Regions from separate parts of the Brachybacterium hainanense genome, predicted to be linked through region 1. Evidence: riboswitches for the same ligand, from Rfam matches in the RefSeq annotation. Region 1 holds a riboswitch; the other holds the start of a gene.
What was found. A riboswitch is a leader RNA that binds a small molecule or an ion and turns the genes downstream of it on or off. The one in region 1 is predicted to bind thiamine pyrophosphate.

Region 1 (7,239 bases):
TCGCGGCCGCGGCGCGCGAAACGGGTCCAGTTCGCGGCCTGCGTCCCTGCGGACGCGAAGGTGCCCACGACGGTGGTGACGGCCGCAGCCCAGGTCATCGAGGTCGTCGGGGCGATCTCGAACATGCCGGAGATCCCGCCGACCTCGGCGAAGGCCCTCCCCGTGATCCAGAAGGCGAGGATCAGGATGAGCGGGGTGGAGATGAGGGAGACCCAGTACATCCCCTCGTAGCCGTACAGGGCGGTGAGCATCATGAGAGCGGAGACCGCGATCATCACCAGCGCCGGGGCCAGGCGCCCCTCCCAGCCGAAGGCGAGGGCGGTCATCTGGCCGATCGAGCCGACCGCGACGCCGTACCAGCCGACCTGGGTGCCGCCCAGCAGCAGGGAGACGACCTTGGAGCCGGCGGTGCCGAAGGTGTACCGGGACATGACCACGGTGGTCAGGCCCGTGCGGGCGCCGAGGAAGCCGATCGCGGCGACGTAGACGCCGAGCACGAGGGAGCCCACCGCGAGGACGGCCAGGAACTCCGCGAAGGGGAAGGCCGCGCCGATGCTCGCCCCGGCCATGAGGGTCGGCGCGAAGACGGTGAAGCCGATCAGGACCACGCTGATGGAGACGACGCCGCGACGGGCGGCGGCGGGGACGGGGGTGACCGGGTAGTCGGGGTCGACGACCTCGGTGCTCATCGGCCGAGCTCCGCGGTCTCCACGCCGATGTCCTCGCTCCAGATCTCGGGGCGCTCGGCGATCATCCGCTCCATGAGGGCGATGCACTCCGGATCGTCGAGGACGTCGACGACGACGCCGCGCTCCCGCAGCAGGGACTCCGACATCTCGAAGGTGCGGTTCTCGCCGACCACGATGCGCGGGATCTCGTACAGCAGGGCCGTGCCGGCGCACATGATGCACGGCGACAGGGTCGTGTACAGGACGCTCTCGCGGTAGACGCTCGCCCGCAGACGCCCGGCCCGCTCGATGGCGTCGGTCTCGCCGTGCAGGATCGCGGAGCCCTTCTGGACGCGCTGGTTGTGCCCGGCGGCGAGCACCTCCCCGTCGTGGACGAGGACGGCGCCGATCGGGACCCCGCCCTCCTCCCAGCTCTCACGGGCCTGCTCGATCGCGAGGCCGAGGAATCGCCGGTCGTCCTCAGGGGTCGGGGTCCAGGTCATGGGGATGCTCCTTGTCAGGGGGTACGGGCGGGCCGGGAGCATCGTACGACCGTCCCGAGGGCTTCCGGCGCGTAGCCTGGTCCGATGACCACATCCGTGACCGACGCCTCGGTGCATCGTGCGCCGCTGCGCGAGCTGGACCCCGTGACCCTGTACCGGATGATCCGCCTGCGCCAGGACGTGTTCGTCCTCGAGCAGGGGATCACGGAGGCGGACCTGGACGGGCGCGAGCTCGAGGAGGGCGCCGAGCTGCTGTGGATCGAGCAGGAGGGGGAGGTGCTCGGGCAGCTGCGGATCCTCGCGGAGCCGGACGGCGCCCTGCGGATCGGCCGCCTCGCCGTGCGCGCGGATGCGCGGCGGGGCGGCCTCGGCCGGCGCCTGATGGCCCGCGCGATCGCGCTCGCAGGGCCGGGCAGGCTCGTGCGGATCGACGCGCAGGCCCACCTCGAGGACTGGTACGCCTCCCAGGGGTTCCAGGTCACCGGACCCCTGTTCCTCGAGGCCGGCATCGAGCACGTCCCGATGCAGCTGCGGGCGGGCTGATCAGCCCAGCAGGAGGTGCAGCGCCCACGGCCACGCGAGCAGTGCGAGCCCGATCGCGAGCCCGATCGCGTCCGCCCGGCCGACGGGGCTCGGCACGGCGATGGTGCGATGCTCGGCGCTCGCGAACCCGCGGGCATCCATCGCGAGGGCCTGCTGCTGCGCGCTCCGGAGGGTGTCCACGAGCAGGGCGAGCGTGGCGGAGGCGAGCAGCCGCGGATCGCGGCGGGTGCCCAGCCCCCGCAGCTCGCGGGCCGTCAGGATCCGATCCCACTGCTGGCCCAGGTGGCCGATCCGCACGAGTGCTGCGACTCCCGCGGCGACCGGCCTGCCGGGAGCGCGCAGGTGCAGCCGCAGGGCATCGCCGAGGGCGGTCACGTCCACGGAGGCGAGGGCGAGGACGCCGGGAGAGACGAAGACGGTGATCCGCAGCGCCTCCTTCGCTCCGAGCAGCCAGGCGGGTCCGGACAGGGGTGCGAGCGGGGACAGCAGCGCCGTGGTCCAGGCGAGCGCGGCGGCGGACAGGAGCACGGGGGCGAGCCGCACCGCGGCCCCGCGCAGGGAGCGGACCGCGAGCGGGGACAGCAGCAGCACCGGCAGCAGGGCCGCCAGGCCGATCTGCCAGCTGCTGATCCCGAAGGAGCCGATCGCCGCGAGCAGTCCGATGGCACTCAGCACGAGCGGGTTGCAGGCATCGGCCGGGGTCCGTCGTCCGGGCCGCGGGACGGGGCCGATCGCCCGGGAGGGGCTCGTCGACGTCTCCGCGGAGACGGGGCCCAGGGCGAGGTGGGCACCCGCCCGGGCGACCAGACGCGGGTCGTGGGTCGCGGCGATCACGGCGCATCCGCGGGCGGCGGCCTCCTCGAGGAGGTCCAGCACCGCGGCATGGTGCGTATCGTCCAGCCCGACGGTCGGCTCGTCGAGCACCAGCAGCGTGGGGCGCCGGGCGAGGGCGGCGACGATCGAGAGGCGTCGCTGCTCGCCGCCGGAGAGGGTGAACGGGTTCGCGTCCGCGAGATGCTCGAGGCCGGCCCGGGCGAGCAGCGTCTCGGAGGAGGCCTCCGCGCGGACGGTCGAGGCGATGAAGGAGTGCTCGGGCTCCTGCGGCACGAAGGCGACGGCGCCGGGGCGGCGCACGGTGCCCGCCGCGGGCGCCTCGAGGCCGAGGAGCACGCGCAGCAGCGTGGTCTTGCCGGTCCCGCTGGGACCCGTGAGCACGCCCAGGGTCCCCGCGCGCAGGGCGAGGGAGAGATGCTCGTGGAGGATCGGTCCATCCTTCCCGCGACGGCGGATCGCGACGTCCTCGAGCGCGGCGACCTCGACCCCGTCCACGGTCGTGACGGGTGCAGGGCCGGGCGGCTCCGCACGGGGGAGGACGACGGCCCCGGGCGGCCCGTCGGCGAGGATCCTCGCCTGCGGCCCGAGCAGCACGACCCGGTCCACATGGGGCAGCCAGCGTGCCGTGTCGTGGTCGGCGATGACGAGGGTGCGCCCGCGCGCCGCAGCGAGCAGCGCGGAGGTCGCGGCATCGGCCGTCGCCGCATCGAGCATCGCGAGCGGCTCGTCCAGGAGCAGCACCTCGGGTGCGGTCGCGAGGGAGCCGGCGAGGGCGACCCGCTGCTGCTGGCCTCCGCTGAGGGTGAAGGGGGACGCGGAGGCGGGCACGTCCACCTGCGCCGCGTCCAGGGCAGCGGCCGCGGTCCGTGCGATCACGGCCCGGTCCAGCGCCGCGTTCTCGGGCCCGAAGGCGGTGTCCCGGCCCACGCTCGCCCCGACGAGGGCATGGATGCTGTGCTGGAGGAGCAGGGCGCGGGCCCCGGGGCGTCCCGGGCCCTCGGCCGTTCCGCTGAGGTCGCCGGTCTCCGGGTCGAGGAGCCCCGCGAGGGCGAGCAGCAGCGTCGACTTCCCGCTGCCGCTCGCCCCGGTGAGCAGGACCCGCTGGCCGGCCGGCACGTGGAGGGTGACGTCCTCCAGGGTGGGCTCGCGCCGGGTCGCCGGACGCCAGCTGAGCCCGGCCAGACGCAGGTCCGCGGCGGCGGTCGTGGTCACGCTCATCAGACGCGACGGGCGCGCTCGCGTCCGGCGCCGAAGGGATCCAGCGCACCCGTCGCGGCGAGGGCGCGGACGGCAGCGTGGCCGAGCGCACCGCCCAGCACGACGCCGGAGATCGCCATCGCCGCGAGAAGAAGGAGCGCGAAGCCCCAGCCCATCTCGCCGTAGTAGGCGAAGCGCTCGTAGACCCATTCGAGGCTCGTGGCGAGCAGGCCCGCGAGCATGGCCACCGGCAGTGTGAAGCGCCGGTAGGCCAGGAGCGCGAAGCCCAGCTCGACCCCGCCGCCCTGCACGATCCCGGAGATGATCGTGCCCCAGCCCCACTGGCCGCCCAGCAGCATCTCCAGGGCGGAGGCGATCAGCTCGGCGCCGATCGCCGCGCCGGGGCGGCGGACGACGAGGGCGGCGATGACGGCCGGCAGGATCCAGATCCCGGCGAGAAGGCCCTCAGCGGGCTTGAACGCGGCGGTGAGCGGGCTGATCAGGCTGTAGAACGCGCCGTACCCGAGGAACGCGACGCCGAAGGCGGCTCCGATTCCCGCGGTCACGACCAGGTCGATCGTCCGGAACCGGGGGCGGGCGGCCTCTGCGGTGGTGGTCATCATGGTCTCCTTCCCGAGATGGAAGGGGCGCGGCGCAGGACCGCGCGAGAAATCCCGACTCCCTACGCCGGTGCGAGCCGGATCAGGTTCGAGGGTCTGCGCCTGTGCGCACTCTCAGCACCCTTGCGGTGCTCCCCTGTCAGCGGATGACCCTGGAAGCATACCCCGTCAGCGACGAGCCCGGATCGCCTGGTCGATCGCGAGCGCGGTCCGCTCGGGGTCCACGGGGGAGAGCAGGTAGTGGGTCTGCCCGCGGCCGATGATCTCGACCATGGTGCCGGGCGCGGAGACCTGCATCCGGTAGCGGGCCTGGACGTCCTCGGGGGTGCGCACGGGCCGTCCCGCGACGACGCGGCGCTCGCCGGGCTCGCCGACCATGACCCGGCCTGCGGGCCTCCCCAGCGGCCCGACGGTCACGCCGAGGGAGCTGCTGGGGATCTCGCGCAGCTGCACGGTGCGGAAGTCCGCGAGGGGCCAGGGCCTCTGCGGCCAGAAGCCGCCGCGGGACACGGTCACGCCGTGCTCGTCGACGATGAACCGCGTCCACAGCCGGGACCAGGACCACAGGGCCATCAGCGCGATCACGGCGGCGATCAGCACTGCGAGCAGGGGCGGGATGGTGGTGGACGCGCTGCGGCCCAGCACGAGCATGATGACGGACATCGCCGCGGTCAGGCCCACGCGCGTCCAGCCGAGGACTCCGGGCCGGGTCCTGCCCACGTAGAACGGCGGATCGGGTCTGCTCACCAGATCCGCACCCGATCGGCGGGGTCGAGGTAGAGGGCGTCGCCCGGGGTCAGCGAGAACGCCTCGTGGAAGGCGTCGATGTGCCGGACGGACGTGTTGCAGCGGAACTCGGCCGGGGCGTGGGGGTCCGTCGCGAGGCGCCGGATGGCCTCCTTCTCTCGGTTCTTGCTGCGCCAGACGGTGGCCCAGGACAGGAAGATGCGCTGCAGCCCGGTGAGCCCGTCGAGGACGGGGGCATCGGCCCCGGCGGTCGCCTGGTAGGCCTTCACCGCGATGGACAGCCCGCCCAGATCGCCGATGTTCTCGCCGATCGTGAGCGCCCCGTTGACGTGGTGGGTCTCGTCGAGGTCCCGCGGGGTGAGGGCGGAGAACTGGTCGATCAGCCGACCGGTCCGCTCCTCGAAGGCGCTCCGGTCCTGCGCGGTCCACCAGGAGCGCAGGTTCCCGTCGCCGTCGTACTTCGAGCCCTGGTCGTCGAAGCCGTGCCCGATCTCGTGGCCGATCACCGCGCCGATGCCGCCGAAGTTCACGGCATCGTCCGCCGCGGCGTCGAAGAACGGGGGCTGCAGGATCGCCGCGGGGAACACGATCTCGTTGCGGCCGGGGTTGTAGTAGGCGTTGACCGTCTGCGGGGTCATGTGCCATTCGTGCTCGTCGATCGGGCCGCCGACCTTGGCGTACTCGAAGGCGGCGTCGAAGCGACGGCTCGCTCGCACGGTCGCGACGACGTCGGAGGGATCGATCTCGAGGCCCTCGTAGTCGCGCCAGCGCTCGGGATAGCCGACCTTCGGCGTGAAGCGGGCCAGCTTCTCGAGCGCGCGGCCGCGGGTCTCCGGGGTCATCCAGTCGAGCTGCTCGATGGAGGCGCGGTAGGCGTCCAGGAGGGCGCTGACCAGCCGGTCCATGCGCTCCTTGTGCTCCGGCGGGAAGTGGCGGGCCACGTATTCGCGGCCCACGTCGAAGCCGGCCACGCCTTCGACGAGGGCGACTGCGCGCTTCCACCGCTCGCGCAGCTCCTCCGCGCCCGAGAGCGTGCGCCCGCCGAAGTCGAAGTCCTCCTCGACGAAGGCCGAGGAGAGGTACGGGGCGTAGGAGGAGACGGTGTGCAGGGCGAGCCAGGTGCGCAGCACGGCGAGGTCCGTCTCGGCGAAGACCGCATCCGCGGCGCGCACGAACTCGGGCTGGCCGACGGAGACGACGGCGAAGGCCTCGGCGGGGGCGCCGGTGCCGCGCACGAAGGCGTCCCAGTCCAGCAGCGGGGCGAGCTCGGCCCGGGCCGCCTCGTCCATGGGGTTGTCGGACTTCTCGCGGTCGCGCACGCGCACCACGTCCACGTGGGCGGCGGCGAGCCGGGTCTCGAAGTCGAGGACCGCGCGGGCCTGGACCTCGGCCTCTCCGAGGACGAGGCCCTCCCGCCCCGGCAGCGAGGCCAGGGTCGCCAGGCGGGCGAGGTGGCCCTCGTAGGCCGTGCGGATCTCCGCGTAGGCGTCCTCGCGGTAGTAGGACTCATCGGGCAGGCCCAGCCCGCCCTGGTGGATCTTGACCTGGTAGCGGGTGGAGTCGCGGTCGTCGGTCCACACGTAGGCGTGCAGCAGGGAGGTGCCGGCGTCGGGAGCGGCCATCAGCTCGGTGAGGGCGGAGCGGTCGGCGGCACCGGTGATCGCGGCGAGCAGCGGCTCGAGCGGCGCGGCCCCCTGGGCCTCGATCGCCTCCTCGTCCATGAAGGCGCGGAAGACGGCGCCGATGCGCGAGGTCTCCGGAGCGTCCTCGATGATCGCGCGGACCCGCTCCTCGGAGAGGTCCCGCAGACGGAGGAACTCGCCGTCGCCGGAGCGGTCCGCGGGGATCCGGTGCTCCCGCAGCCAGCGTCCGTTGACGTGGCCGAAGAGGTCGTCCTGGGGGCGGACGGCCTCGTCGGTCCAGGCGAGGTCGAGGCCGGAGGGCAGGGCGGATGCGTCGTTCATCGGTGAGAGCGCTCCTTGGGCGTGGGGGTCAGAGGACGAGCAGGGACATGGTCAGGGTGAGCAGGCCGATGCCCAGGGGCGCGTACGCCCAGGGGGAGGAGATGCGCTCGGCAGGGCTGTGACGCTGCAGCACGAGGGTCGACAGACCCGTCCCGATGGACAG
Region 2 (7,239 bases), on a different contig from region 1:
TCGGCGTTGTTCGCCTTCCACTGCGAACGGCGGCTCCGGGTGCGAGCCCGGGACATCTTGAACTTGGGCACTGCCATGGGACGCTCCTTGGGACGGTCCGAAAGAATGATCGGATGTGCGTCCTCGAGGTGGCAGCCCCGCGCTCCGAGGGGAGCGCTTCCGGTGCGCAGCGAGGACACGCAACGAGGAATCATCCTGCCACATCGGCGGGGGTCGCGCTCGCGGAGCAGCCGTGATATCGCCCACCGGAGCTGTGATGCTCATCGCCACGCCCCGGTGCTCCTACGATGGGCGCATGCCTTCGACAACGCCCGACAGCGCGCCCGCGGCGCCTGCCCCGGTGCATCGGCGCGAGGACCTCGATCCCCGCCGCACCTCCCGCGACCGCTCCTGGCCGCCCGCACCGCAGCCGCTGCCGTCCCCGGTGATCGACAACCACTGCCATCTGGACTTCGCCGACGGCGAGGACCACCTCAGCGTGGAGGAGCACGTCGCGCGCGCTCGGCAGGTCGGCGTCGATGCGATGATCACCATCGGCTCGGACCTGGAGTCCGTGCGCTGGACCGCGGACCTGCTCGCCTCCTCGGCCCGCCCGGACAGCCTGCGCGGCGGGGTCGCGATCCACCCCAACGAGGCGGCGCTGCACGCCCGCGGCCACGGGCACGACGGCGAGCCGATGATCCCGCTGGAGGAGGCGCTCGCCGAGGTCGACGTCCTGGTCCGTGGGCCCGGGATGGTCGTGGTCGGGGAGAGCGGCCTGGACTGGTTCCGCACCTCCCGGAAGGACGAGCAGGCCCGGCAGGCCCAGATCGACGCCTTCCGCTTCCACATCGCGCTCGCGAAGGAGACGGGGCTGCCGCTGCAGATCCATGATCGCGACGCCCATGCCGACGTGCTCGAGATCCTCGATGCCGACGGCGCCCCGGAGCGGACCGTCCTGCACTGCTTCTCCGGGGACGTGGAGTTCGCGCGCGCCTGCGTCGAGCGCGGCTTCTTCCTGTCCTTCGCGGGGACGGTCACCTTCAAGAACGCGCAGAACCTGCGCGACGCCCTCGCCGACGTGGGGCTGGACCGGGTGATGGTGGAGACCGATGCTCCGTTCCTCACCCCGGTGCCCTATCGGGGGCGCCCCAACTCCTCGTACCTGGTCCCCCTCACCATGGCGACGATCGCCGAGGTGACGGGAACCGACCTCGAGCGGGCCTGCCGCGCGGTGCGGGAGCGGACCCTCGAGGTGTACGGATGGCCCGAGGCATGAGCGCCGAGCCGGAGGGATCGCAGCTGCTGAGCGCCCGCGACATCCGCGAGCTGGCCGACGCCGCGGGGATCCGTCCGTCCAAGCAGCGCGGGCAGAACTTCGTCATCGATCCCAACACGGTGCGCACCATCGTCCGTGCCGCGGGCGTCGCGGCCGGCGATGCGGTCCTCGAGGTCGGGCCGGGCCTCGGCTCCCTGACCCTGGGGCTGCTCGAGGCGGGGGCCGATGTCGCGGCCATCGAGCTGGACCGCGGGCTCGCCGAGCTGCTGCCGCTCACGCTCGCCGCGCGGGGGATCGCGCCGGCGAGGTTCCGGCTCGTCCATGCCGATGCGCTCCAGGTGACCGAGCTGCCCGAGCTGCCCGGAGGGCGGGTCCCGACGACGCTCGTGGCGAACCTCCCCTACAACGTCGCGACCCCGATCCTGCTGACCCTTCTCGAGCGCTTCCCGACCCTGCAGGAGGCGGTGGTGATGGTGCAGTCGGAGGTCGTGGATCGCCTCGCCGCCGGGCCGGGTTCCCGGATCTACGGCGCCCCCAGCGTCAAGGCGGCCTGGTACGGCCGGACCGAGCGCGCCGGCCAGATCTCCCGCCAGGTGTTCTGGCCCGTGCCGAACGTCGACTCCTCGCTGCTCCGGCTCGTGCGCCATGCGCGGCCCCGGGGGAGCGAGACGGAGCGGGAGGCCGTCTTCGCCGTGGTCGAGGCGGCGTTCGCCCAGCGGCGCAAGACCCTGCGGGCGGCGCTCGGCTCATGGGCGGGTTCCTCGGCGCGCGCGGAGGAGATCCTGCGGGCGGCGGGCATCGACCCGGGCGCCCGCGGCGAGACCCTCGAGGTCGATGCCTTCCACGCCATCGCCCGCGCCGCCGCGGATCTCCCCGCCTCCTGAAGGCCGCCATGCCGCCTGCCCGCGCCAGCGACTGTCGATGGGTCGGTGTGTGCAGGACGAGCGACGACTGCCCGTGGATGTGTCAGACGTGGGCCGTTCTGCCTCGGACACGGGCAGCGGTGCTCGTGGGGTGATGGGGCTGCCCGTGGTTGTATCAGATGTGGGCTGTTCTGCCTCAGCGCGGGGCAGCCGGGGGCGTCGGGTCGGCTCTGCCTCGTCCTCGGGCAGGCGTGGCCGTGGGGATGCTCGGGGGCTGCAGGCGGATCAGCCCCAGAGGGCATGGAAGTGGTGGACGGGGCCGTGGCCGCCGCCGACCTCGAGCTCCCCGGCGTGGGCGAGCGCCCCGGTGAGGTACTCCTTCGCCTCCAGCACCGCCTCCTCCATGCCCCTGCGGGGAAGCAGCGCGGTGATCGCGGCGGAGAGCGTGCAGCCGGTGCCGTGATCGCTCGTCGTCGCGATCCGAGGGGCGACCAGCTCGCGCACCGAGTCCGGGGACGCGGCTCCGACGAGCAGGTCGACGCTCCGGTCCCCGGCCAGATGGCCACCCTTGAGCAGGACCCAGGCCGAGCCGAGGTCGAGCAGCGACGGAAGCTGCTCCCGCATCTGCGCGAGCGAGGTCGCCTCGCCCCGCATCCCCTCGCCGGGACCGGCCGCCCGTCCTGTGCCGCCCGGCGCCGCGGCCCTCCAGGCGCCGAGCTCGGGAGGGGCGCCCAGCAGCACCGCGGCCTCCGGCAGGTTCGGCGTGATGAGCGCGGCCCGCGGCACGAGCCTCTCGCGGACCAAGTCGACGGTCTCGTCGCTGATCAGGCGGTCGCCGCTCTTGGCGACCATCACGGGGTCGATCACAAGCGGCAGGTCGGGACGCGCCGCGAGCTCATCGGCCACGACCTCGGCGATCTGCGGCGTCGCGAGCATGCCCAGCTTGACCGCGTCCACCCGCACGTCCTCGAGCACGGAGCGGATCTGCGTGCGGACGAAGCCCGGCTCCAGGACCACGACCTCCTGCACGCCGCGGGTGTTCTGGGCGACGACGGCGGTGATGACGCTCATGCCGTATGCGCCGAGCGCCGAGAAGGTCTTCAGGTCCGCCTGGATGCCTGCGCCGCCGCTGGGGTCCGTCCCGGCGACGGTGAGGACGTTCGGGATCCGGTCCGGGACGATGCCGTCGAGGGGACCGGGGGCGGGCAGGCTGGTGCGCATGGATGACATCCCTCCGCGAGTACGAGCTCGATCAGGTGCGACGGGTCTCTTCTCAGCTCGCGCCTCGGTCCGGGCGAGCACCCCGTGTCACCGACGAACCTAGCATCGGAGGACGCCTCGGGCGGACCGTGCACGGGCCCGAGCTCTCCCGGGCCCTGGGCAGCGGCGCCGACGGGTGCTAGGGTGACCCACGATCGACATCGATCACAGGATTGTCACTCCCCGAGGACCGGACCGTCATCGTCCCCACGCGATGCCAGGGCCGGGACCGTCTGAGGGGAGGCAAGGCCTGGGCAGCGCCGAGCGCGCGGCCCGGGCCTTTTTTGATGCCCGGAATCGGGCCGGCGGAGTCGCCGGTCCGGGCCGGGCCAGGAGAGAATGCGAGGACGCATCATGAACACGCCAGAACCGGGGCAGGGCGCGCTCGCGGAGGAGATCCTCCGCGGCGTCGGCGGTCCGGAGAACGTCGAGAGCCTCACGCATTGCGCGACGCGGCTGCGCTTCCAGCTCCACGACGGAGACAAGGTCGACCAGGCCGCCCTGGACGCCCTGGACGGCGTCATGGGCACGGTGCCCCAGTCCGGCGACCGCTTCCAGGTCGTGATCGGCGGCGCTGTCGCGACCGTGTACTCCCGGATCATGAACCTGCCCGCGATGGCGGGGCCCGCCGCCCCGCGCCCGCAGTCCGATGCCGAGGTCAAGGCCGCGATCCGCGCGAAGAGCCGCGGGAAGTTCGCCTGGCTCGACAGCTTCTTCGAATACCTCTCCGACTCGTTCCGCCCGCTGATGGGCGTGCTGCTGGGCGCCTCGCTCATCATCGCGGTCGCCTCCGTGCTGGACGCCCTCGGCGTGGTCGACTTCCGGGCTGCGGACAAGTCCGCGACCTGGGTCTTCGTCGACGCGATGTGGCGCTCGGTGCTGTACTTCCTGCCGATCATGGTCGCCTACAACGCGGCGAAGAAGCTGCAGATCGACCCGTGGGTCGGCGCGGCCGTGATGGCCGCGGTCATGACCCCGAACTTCACCGGGATGCTGAACCCCGAGGGCGGCACGCCGGGCATCACCTGCACCACCAACGCCACCCTCGGCACCCAGGAGTGCGTGGCCACCGTGTTCGGCCTGCCCATGCAGCTGAACGACTACGGCGGCCAGGTCTTCGTGCCGCTGCTCATGGTGGCCCTGCTCGCGCTCGTGTACCGCGGCCTGCAGCGCATCTTCCCCGAGAACGTGCAGCTCGTGTTCGTGCCGTTCTTCTCGATGCTCATCATGATCCCGGTGACCGCCTTCCTCATCGGCCCCCTCGGCATCTGGGCCGGCAACGGCATCGGTGCGGGCTTGGCCTGGCTGAACGGCAACGCCCCCATCGTCTTCGCGATCTTCATCCCGCTGCTGTACCCGTTCCTCGTCCCGCTGGGCCTGCACTGGCCGCTGAACGCCCTCATGCTGCAGAACATCAACGCCCTGGGCTACGACTTCATCCAGGGCCCGATGGGCGCCTGGAACTTCGCCTGCTTCGGCGCGACGGCCGGCGTGCTGCTGCTGTCGATCCGGCACCGCGAGCAGATCATGCGCCAGACCGCGACCGGCGCCCTGCTGGCAGGCCTCTTCGGCGGCATCTCCGAGCCGTCCCTGTACGGGATCCACCTGCGCTTCAAGCGCATCTACCCGCGCATGCTGGTCGGCTGCCTCGTCGGCGGCGTGATCGTCGGCTTCCTGGGCGGCGTGGACACCGGGGCCTTCGCCTTCACCTCGCTGCTGACGATCCCGGTGTTCTCGCCGATGGGCGTGTACACCATCGCGATCACCGCGGCCTTCTTCGTGGCCATGGCGCTGGTCTACTTCTCCGACTACATGACGCCGGAGCAGCGCGCCGAGGCGACCGCGCGCCGCGATGCGGCGGCGACTCCCGAGGCTCCGGTGCCGACGCCCGTGGGCGCCCCGGCGGGAGAGGCCACCTCCGCGGATGCGTCCCCTGCACCGAGCGGCACGGCTCTGCCGCTGTCCTCGGGCGCAGGCCCCGAGACCGTGGTCCTCGCCCCGGTGCCCGGAACGGTCCTCGGCCTCGACGTCGTACCCGATCCGGTGTTCGCCTCGCGTGCGCTCGGAGAGGGCGTCGGCATCGAGCCCTCCGAGGGCAGCATCGTCTCCCCGGTCGCGGGAGAGCTCATCACCGTCGCAGGCACCGGGCACGCCTTCGGGATCCGCACCGACGACGGGGTCGAGGTGCTGATCCACATCGGCATCGACACCGTGTCGATGAAGGGAGAGGGCTTCGACGTGAAGGTCGAGGCCGGTCGCCGGGTCACCGCCGGTGAGCTGCTGGTCGAGGTCGACCTCGACGCCGTCCGCGCCGCAGATCACCCGACCATCACCCTCATGACGATCACCAACTCGGCGCAGCTGGCGGAGGTCGCCCCGCGCACGGGCGTGGACGTGTCCGCGGGCGATCCCGTGATCGTCGTCCGGCGCTGAGCGGCCGCGGCGAGGCGGGTCCGGGCGACAATGGAGCCGGAAGCGGGACACGACGCGAGGGAGGGGCATCGATGAAGGCGCTGCGGGTGCTGAACAACAACGTCGTGCTCGCCCGTGACGATCGAGGGCAGGAGGTCATCCTCACCGGGCGCGGCATCGGCTTCCGCTCGAAGCAGGGCTGCGCCGTCGACCCCTCCCTCATCGTCCGCGTCTTCGTCCCCGCGGACGGCCGCGACCCGGACCACCTCGCCGAGGTGCTGTCCCTGCTGGACGAGGAGGTGCTGCGGGCCGTCGTCCTCGCGCTGTCCGAGGCGGGGATCGAGGGGCGCGAGTCGACCCGGCCGACCCTCGCGATCGCCGTCGCCGATCACGTCGCGAGCGCCCTGGACCGCACCCGCCGAGGGATCGTGCTCGAGTACCCGCTGCGGGCCGAGGTGCAGACCCTGTACGCGGACGAGTACCGGCAGGCGCAGCAGCTGCTCGCGGCGATCAACGCCCGCGTGGATCCGCAGCTGTCCGAGGTCGAGGCCACCGCGCTGACCATGCACCTGGTGGGGGCCGGGTTCGCCTCGGGCGACCTGTCGTTCACGTACACCATGACCGGGGTGATCCAGCAGATGCTGGCCGTGGTGGGCGAGCGCTTCGGGATGGACGTCGCCCAGGACACGATGAGCGCGGCCCGGTTCATCACCCATGTGCGCTACCTGTTCGTGCGGATCCATCAGCATCGGCAGCTCACGGGGCAGGAGAGCACCATCGGCCGCGGGATCCGCGAGAACTTCCCGGAGGCCACGCGCACCGCGCAGCAGCTCGCGACGATCGTCGAGCTGCGGCTGGGACAGGGTCTGAGCGAGGACGAGGTGTCCTACCTGGCGCTGCACGTCGCGCGGATGACGATGGAGAAGGGCGGGGACCGTCCCTGACGCGTGTCCGCGGCGAGCGAGATCACGCGCGCCGCGAGCGGTGCGACCTGTACCGTGGTCCAGTCGCCCTCCGCGTCGAGGACGGGCACCGGAATCGGATGGAGCGAAGCGAGACCCCATGTGCGGAATCGTCGGAATGGTCGGCAGCGGGCCGGTCAACCAGGACATCTACAACGCACTCCTGCTGCTGCAGCACCGCGGGCAGGACGCGACCGGCATCGCCACCGCCGAGGCCGGCGGGATCATGCACGTGAGCAAGTCCAGCGGCATGGTCCGCGAGGGCTTCCGCACCCGCGACATGCGCAACCTGCTGGGCCGCGTGGGTCTGGGGCACGTGCGCTACGCGACCAAGGGCGTGGCCTCCCGTGAGGAGGAGGCCCAGCCCTTCTACGTCAACTCGCCCTACGGGATCATCCTGGTCCACAACGGCAACCTCACCAACACCCGGGAGCTCACCGCGGACATGGCGCTGCGGGACCGCCGGCACCTGAACTCCAGCTCC

Region 2: another riboswitch for thiamine pyrophosphate. It lies ahead of thiD (bifunctional hydroxymethylpyrimidine kinase/phosphomethylpyrimidine kinase); the one in region 1 lies ahead of ACFFF6_RS09460 (ECF transporter S component).

The regions. Positions count from the first base shown of each region.
Region 1 covers NZ_JBHLSV010000009.1:125,984-133,222, reverse strand. Annotated here, with positions in the region: gene codB (cytosine permease) at 1-689, opposite strand, end outside; gene ACFFF6_RS09475 (nucleoside deaminase) at 686-1,171, opposite strand; gene ACFFF6_RS09470 (GNAT family N-acetyltransferase) at 1,256-1,714, shown strand; gene ACFFF6_RS09465 (ATP-binding cassette domain-containing protein) at 1,715-3,760, opposite strand; gene ACFFF6_RS09460 (ECF transporter S component) at 3,766-4,365, opposite strand; TPP riboswitch at 4,408-4,513, opposite strand; gene ACFFF6_RS09455 (hypothetical protein) at 4,534-5,112, opposite strand; gene ACFFF6_RS09450 (M13 family metallopeptidase) at 5,109-7,076, opposite strand; gene ACFFF6_RS09445 (hypothetical protein) at 7,105-7,239, opposite strand, start outside.
Region 2 covers NZ_JBHLSV010000024.1:39,773-47,011, forward strand. Annotated here, with positions in the region: gene rpmF (50S ribosomal protein L32) at 1-77, opposite strand, end outside; gene ACFFF6_RS16060 (TatD family hydrolase) at 296-1,258, shown strand; gene rsmA (16S rRNA (adenine(1518)-N(6)/adenine(1519)-N(6))-dimethyltransferase RsmA) at 1,255-2,142, shown strand; gene thiD (bifunctional hydroxymethylpyrimidine kinase/phosphomethylpyrimidine kinase) at 2,407-3,342, opposite strand; TPP riboswitch at 3,334-3,437, opposite strand; gene ACFFF6_RS16075 (glucose PTS transporter subunit IIA) at 3,736-5,814, shown strand; gene ACFFF6_RS16080 (PRD domain-containing protein) at 5,886-6,737, shown strand; gene purF (amidophosphoribosyltransferase) at 6,856-7,239, shown strand, end outside.